Regions from separate parts of the Lysinibacillus sp. 2017 genome, predicted to be linked through region 1. Evidence: predicted binding sites of a transcription regulator. Region 1 holds the regulator's gene; the other holds the start of a gene.

The links. Region 1 encodes LexA, which represses DNA repair genes until DNA is damaged. Its sites were predicted from a motif close to CGAACATATGTTCG; they were not measured.
Region 2: recA (recombinase RecA) is a predicted target of LexA. The motif match lies at 1,998-2,011, and genes of this name have one in related genera.

What each region holds. Positions count from the first base shown of each region.
Region 1 covers NZ_CP029002.1:2,481,737-2,485,170, forward strand. The annotation lists gene DCE79_RS12110 (DUF896 domain-containing protein) at 1-67, opposite strand, end outside; gene DCE79_RS12115 (YneB family resolvase-like protein) at 134-790, opposite strand; gene DCE79_RS12120 (cell division suppressor protein YneA) at 777-1,124, opposite strand; gene lexA (transcriptional repressor LexA) at 1,292-1,915, shown strand; gene DCE79_RS12130 (gamma-glutamyl-gamma-aminobutyrate hydrolase family protein) at 2,011-2,706, opposite strand; gene DCE79_RS12135 (5' nucleotidase, NT5C type) at 2,845-3,387, opposite strand.
Region 2 covers NZ_CP029002.1:1,060,737-1,064,170, reverse strand. The annotation lists gene rny (ribonuclease Y) at 1-467, opposite strand, end outside; gene recA (recombinase RecA) at 853-1,917, opposite strand; gene DCE79_RS04750 (competence/damage-inducible protein A) at 2,077-3,342, opposite strand.

The DNA of each region.
Region 1 (3,434 bases):
TTAAATTTCCTTCTTTTGCTAATTTTGATAACTCATTGATTCGCGCCATTTTTTCTTTAGATAACATTACATTCTCACCTTTCTTAATTCCAATAATACAAAGGTATAAAAAAACGACTTGGAGAGCAAGTGTTTACTCTTCAAGTCGTTCCATAAATTCAATATATCTGCGGTGAACGGTCGCTTTACTTATTTGAATACCAAGTCCTGAAAGCGTTGATGCAATTTCAGCAAATGTTAACCCTTTTTGACGCAATTGGACAATTTCTTCAACAGGTACTTCTTTTCGTTCACGTCCTTCGATATTGCCACGATTTTTCAAATTATTTTGTGGCATATAACCATTTTCAACAGCTCGGCGCATGCCACGGCGAATTTTTGCATTGTGCATGCGGCGCTGATATTCTTCAACAACAGCTAAAATTTCAAGTAACATCGTATCCATTTCATTTAATGCGAGTGGACCCGCATCATTTAGTGAATAGACTGTTGCTTCATATTTTTGAATGAGGTGTAATACGGCCATTCGTGCATTACCACGACCTAATCGTGTTTCATCCTGCACAAATAATGCCTTTATTTGATGCTCTTTCATATATTCGAGCATATCTAATAGGCCATCTCGGTCGACTTCAAAACCACTATGTTGGTCTTTAAAAGCAGCTATTTCACTGTAACCTAGTGATTTCGCGTATTTTGTAAGCTCTTCATGCTGACGTACTAATGATGTTTCTTGCGTGTCCTTTTCTGTACTAACACGACAATAAATGACGGCTTTATTTTGATTCATTATTCTCTCTCACTACTTTAATGGATTGTGCATAATTGGGTTCATTTGATTTAGTGATATAATCGGCGTTCTTTTCAACGGGTACGTTTAAAATTTGACCACTTACTACTTCTTCACTCGATAATTCATTTTGTTTTTTTACAGCGTGAATCCAATCATGCTTTTCCATTTTACCACGATATTGTTCAGCTATTGTCCATAAAGTGTCCCCATGTTCAATTGTTACCTGTTCGTATAATTCAATTTGGTCGTCTTTCATTACAATAATTCCAATAAAAAAAACTGAAAATGCTAGAAACATTGCTGCAAAGCTGTTTAACTTTAAATTCTTCATAAATAACTGCCCCTTTTCGAATGTATGTTCGGAATATGTGTTCTCATAATAATACGAACATATGTTTTTGTCAACCGTTTCTCGAACCTATGTTTGCATTTATGTTCGCATACTGCTATACTGTATTTAATTAAAAATATCCATTTTATATTAAAGAGGTGAGCAAGTTGACAACAAAAATTTCAAAGCGACAATTAGCAATTCTAGCTTTCATAAAAGAGGAAGTTCGTTCTAAAGGTTACCCCCCATCTGTTCGAGAAATTGGTGAAGCGGTTGGTTTAGCTTCTAGTTCAACTGTCCACGGGCATTTAGCTCGTTTAGAAAGTAAAGGGCTTATTCGTCGTGACCCTACAAAGCCACGCGCTATTGAAGTTTTACAACAAGAAGATTCGACAATCCCAAAACCAGGTGTCGTTCATATACCATTAATCGGTAAGGTTACTGCTGGCCTACCCATTACAGCGATTGAGCATATTCAAGAGTACTTCCCACTGCCAGATACATACGGGGCATCTGAAGATGAACTATTCATGCTTGAGATTATGGGTGAATCGATGATTGACGCAGGAATTTTAGATGGGGATTATGTAATCGTAAAGAAAACGTCAACAGCAAACAATGGTGAGATCGTTGTAGCTATGACGGAAGAAGACGAAGCTACTGTGAAACGTTTTTACAAAGAAAAAACACATTTCCGCCTTCAACCTGAAAATAGCTCAATGGATCCGATTATCGTCAATCAAATCTCGATTTTAGGTAAAGTTGTCGGCTTATATCGCAACGTACATTAAATGTTCGAAGTCTATCTTCTATATTAATAGTAGATAGACTTTTTTCATGAAAAAAGAGTTCAGCAAAATCGCTGAACTCTTTTAAATACCCTATTTTACTTTTCACACGCTTCTACAAAGCTTCTAAATAAACGCTGTGCATACACATCTCCTAGTGGTGCAAGCTCTTCAGGATGCCATTGTACGGATACACAATACGGGTGTGATTCATGCTCAATTCCCTCTATAACACCATCTTTCGCAATAGCAGAAACTACTAATCTTTTTCCAAGTTTACCAACCGATTGATGATGGAATGTATTCACACGGAACGAATCGTCCCCGAAAATCTCTTTAAACTTCGGAGTTAGAACTTCTACACTGTGTGCGAGTGCACCGCGCTTTGATAATTGCTTATGCCCAATTGCATTTTCAACTTGAGATGGAATATCTTGAATGATCGTCCCCCCAAAAGCCACATTCATCACCTGCGCCCCACGACAGACACCTAAAATCGGCATTTGCTTGTCAAACGCATGCTCCATTAATAATAGATCACTGACATCACGTTCATGAACGACACGCCCAATTTTTTGATGCGGCTCTTCTCCAAATAAAAACGGATCTAAATCTTCGCCTCCAATTAGAAGTAAGCCATCAACAACTGATAATAAGGCTTCAACCGTGTCTTCCGTTGCGTTCGGAATACAAATCGGTATGCCTCCCGCTTGTTCAATAGAATGTAAATACGCATTATTAATGTCTAATTTTTTATCAATATCATACATCGTTAAGCCAATAATCGGTTTCATCCTCTACATCCCCTTTATTCACTACTCATTTAGCAAACTCAATTATTCAGATAATTCAAATTATACTACTATACCTCTGTAATACTCCAGAAAAAAAAAAAAAGATAGATTGTTTTATTTACAATCCATCCCATTCACCTATGCTTTTAATTGTTCTAAAAAGTACTCTTTAATTTCTCGCCAATTTTGCACACGGACATAGCCTTCCACCGCAGCATTATATGGCATTGAATACAAAACACCCGTTCCTTTAAATGCTTCAAGCTGTCTCGAACTATCATCGATCAAATAATCGGTATGTATCACAGCTTTATTGCCACAGAATACAATATTTTGCGTTTTTAAAAATGGCAAATGCTCCCGTAGCCATTCGTATTTCGCCGTGAAGGAACCTGGTACATCCATAGCCGCTGTTGCAATGTAAATTTCATAATGCTCTTGTAACTCCTTGATAACCTCGATTGCATCTGAATCTAATACGGCTAAATCACGAAAATAATCTGGTTCATTTAATAATGCAAATAGTTTTTTTCCGTCTTCCGTTGGTAAATCACGCTGCGTCGTTAATAAAAATTCTTCTTTGGTAAAATTCGTTCCGAAATTTTCATTATATGTAGCACATAATTTCGAATAAAAATCTGCTAATACTTGGTCCATATCAATAGCAATACTCTTTTTCATCACAAAGGCCCCCTCGAATTTCCTACTATTAGTTTAATAAACTCATG
Region 2 (3,434 bases), 1.4 Mb from region 1:
ATAACCTCTTTCGCTTCTTCACGAGTCAGTCCTGCAACACGTTCAAGCTCTGTTTTTTGACTTGCAACAAGTTCTTCCACTTTGCTTTCCATCTGTTCAATATGCTGTTGTCTGCTTGATAGAGCTTCTTCCTTACGCTCTAAGCCTGTCTCTCTTTTATTCAGAGTTTCATCTTTGCGGTCAAGATTTTCTTCTCTTTGCAATAAACGGTTCTCTTGTTTCTGAAGCTCTCCACGACGTTCACGAATGTCATTTTCTGCTTCAGTACGAAATTTGTGAGTTTCATCCTTCGCTTCAAGTAGTGCTTCTTTTTTCAGAGCATCTGCTTCACGCTTCGCTTCATCAACGATTTGCGATGCAACATGCTTTGCACCAGTTACTTTTGATTCATTCACTTGTTTCATGTAAAAATAGATAACAGCGACACCGACAGCAAATCCAAACAAAGCAGGGAGTACTGATTCCATCATAGATTTCTCCTCCTATGCCGATATGTCTGATGTTCTTGTTTGTAGTCGGCTGAGTATGTTCATAGAGAAAAACATACTGCCTATTTCATTTCAAAATTTAGAAATTATACATTTTAATTGTATAGTTCCAATTTGGGTATGTCAAGAATAGCCATTTGCCCATACCTTATTATATCTTAATACTTGATTCATACATATCATTCTTATTTTCCTTTAAGCTCTTATTTCAATAAATGATGAAATGCATTATCCCAATCATTATATAATTTTACAGTAATTATTGTAAATGTCATTTTAACTTTTCGTTCGGCTTAATAATTATAATAGATTGTTTTAATTTCAAAAAAACCCAAATGGATTACTCCACTTGGGTCGTTGAAGATTATTCTTTCTCTTCGAATAACTCTACTTCTTCTTCTTCTTCTGCTTGATTGTCATGGGCACCGATTGTGTAACCAATCTCACCAATACCGAAATGTTCACGAATTTTTTCAGAAACTTCGTCGCGAGTAGCTGGATTTTCTTTTAAATATTGTTTTACATTTTCACGACCTTGTCCAATACGATCGTTATTGTACGAATACCAAGATCCGCTTTTTTGAATAATGTCTAATTCAGCACCAATATCAACGATTTCGCCTTCTTTAGAAATCCCTTCACCATACATAATATCAACTTCTGCTGTACGGAATGGTGGTGCCACTTTATTTTTTACAACTTTAATTTTCGTTTTGTTACCAACGATTTCTGTACCTTGCTTAATTGCTTCACCACGACGTACTTCTAAACGGATTGATGAATAGAATTTTAACGCACGTCCACCTGTAGTTGTTTCTGGGTTACCGAACATAACACCAATTTTTTCACGAATTTGGTTGATGAAGATGGCAAGTGTATTAGATTTATTAATAACACCTGATAATTTACGTAATGCTTGAGACATTAAACGCGCTTGTAGACCCATGTGAGAGTCACCCATTTCGCCCTCAATCTCTGCTTTTGGTACTAATGCTGCTACTGAGTCAATAACGATAATATCAACCGCACCAGAGCGTACTAATGCTTCAGCGATTTCAAGTGCTTGTTCACCTGTATCTGGTTGAGCTAATAATAATTCATCAATGTTTACACCTAATTTTTGTGCATATAAAGGATCTAACGCATGCTCAGCATCGATAAACGCTGCTGTACCACCGTTTTTTTGAATTTCTGCAATGGCATGTAACGTTACAGTTGTTTTACCAGAAGATTCTGGTCCATATACTTCCACAATACGTCCACGTGGGTAACCGCCAACTCCTAATGCTGCATCAATTGCAATTGATCCTGATGAAGATGTTTCCATTTTACGATTTGAATTTTCACCTAACTTCATAACCGAACCTTTACCAAATTGTTTTTCAATTTGTTTTAACGCCATATCTAATGCTGCTTTACGATCGCTCAAGCTATTTCCTCCTTAAGAAAAAACTTTATTGTTTTATGTCTCTATTATACTTGCTAATGAGATAACATTCAAGAAAAAAGCGAACATATTTTCGGTTTTTCTTTAAAAGATTTTAATTCGCCCATTTTTCAAGCTAGAAATATCCATTTCATGTACTTTTTAAATTGAATTTATCCTTTTATATCCTTGCTTTACAAGTTCACGCATTAAGAAGCTATACGTAAATTTCACAGCACGTAAGCGGTTTGTATTGCGCGAACCAGATAGCTGAAGTTTGTACGTAATCGGCGCTTGTTCATCAATACAAATTGCTACCCAAATTGTCCCCGCAGGTTGACCAGCATGACTGGCTGGTCCTGCTGCTCCAGTTAAGCCAACCCCAATATTCGTTTTAAATTTTTCACGTACTTTTAAGGCCATTTCTGCTGCACATTCACTACTCACGACACTATAGGTCTCGATAAGTTGTTCTGAAATTCCAAGTTGTTCTATTTTTGCTTGTTCAGTATAGGTTACAACACCGCCAATAAGCGCACCGCTCACCCCTGAAATTTCCGCAAGTTCAGATTGAAACAAACCAGCCGTTAAACTTTCTGCTGCTGCAATCGTTAAATCGTTCTCAAGTAACATTTCCACCAATTTAGAGGCAAGGGAATCATCGTTTACACCATAATGATATTCCCCAACAATATCTAAGATTTCTTTTGCTTTTATGTTGATTAAGTGCATTGCTTGCTCTTCATTTGCTGCTTTAGCCGTAATACGTAATGTCACTTCACCATCTGAAGCAAGTGGTGCAACTGTCGGATTTGTTTGTTCTTCCAAAATGCGCTGTATACGCACTTCTAATTCAGCTTCCCCAATACCATAAAAACGTAATACATGCGATAAAATTACACCACCATCTTGTAAAACAGCAGCTAATTTTGTTTTTGTTTCGAATTGGAACATCGGCTCAAGCTCTTTAGGAGGACCTGGTAATAAGATATATATCCGTTCATTCTGTTTTAAAAACATCCCAGGCGCCATCCCGTGATGATTTGCTAAAACGTCACAGCCCTCTAATACAAGTGCCTGCTTTCGATTATTATCCGTCATCAGTCGATTTTGTTTTGCAAAGAATTGCTCGATATAGTGTAATGCAGTGTCGTCGCTGACAAGCTCTTTACCTAAATGTTTTGCAATCGTTTCTTTCGTTAAATCATCTTTCGTTGGTCCAAGTCCGCCTGAAAAAATTATTAAATCCGCGCGTTTCTCGGCAATTTCAATTGCATCTAACAATCTCAATTGATTATCTCCTACCACCGTATGAAAAAAAACATTAATCCCAAGTTCTGATAGTTGGTTTGAAATAAATTTTGCATTCGTGTTCGCTATTTGTCCTAATAATAACTCAGATCCTACCGCTATAATTTCTGCATTCATAATAATCCCCCAAAATTAAAAATAAAACTAGGTTAGAAAAACACAACTCGCGCCTTAATAGCGCGAGTTGATGTTATTTCTTATGTGGATTT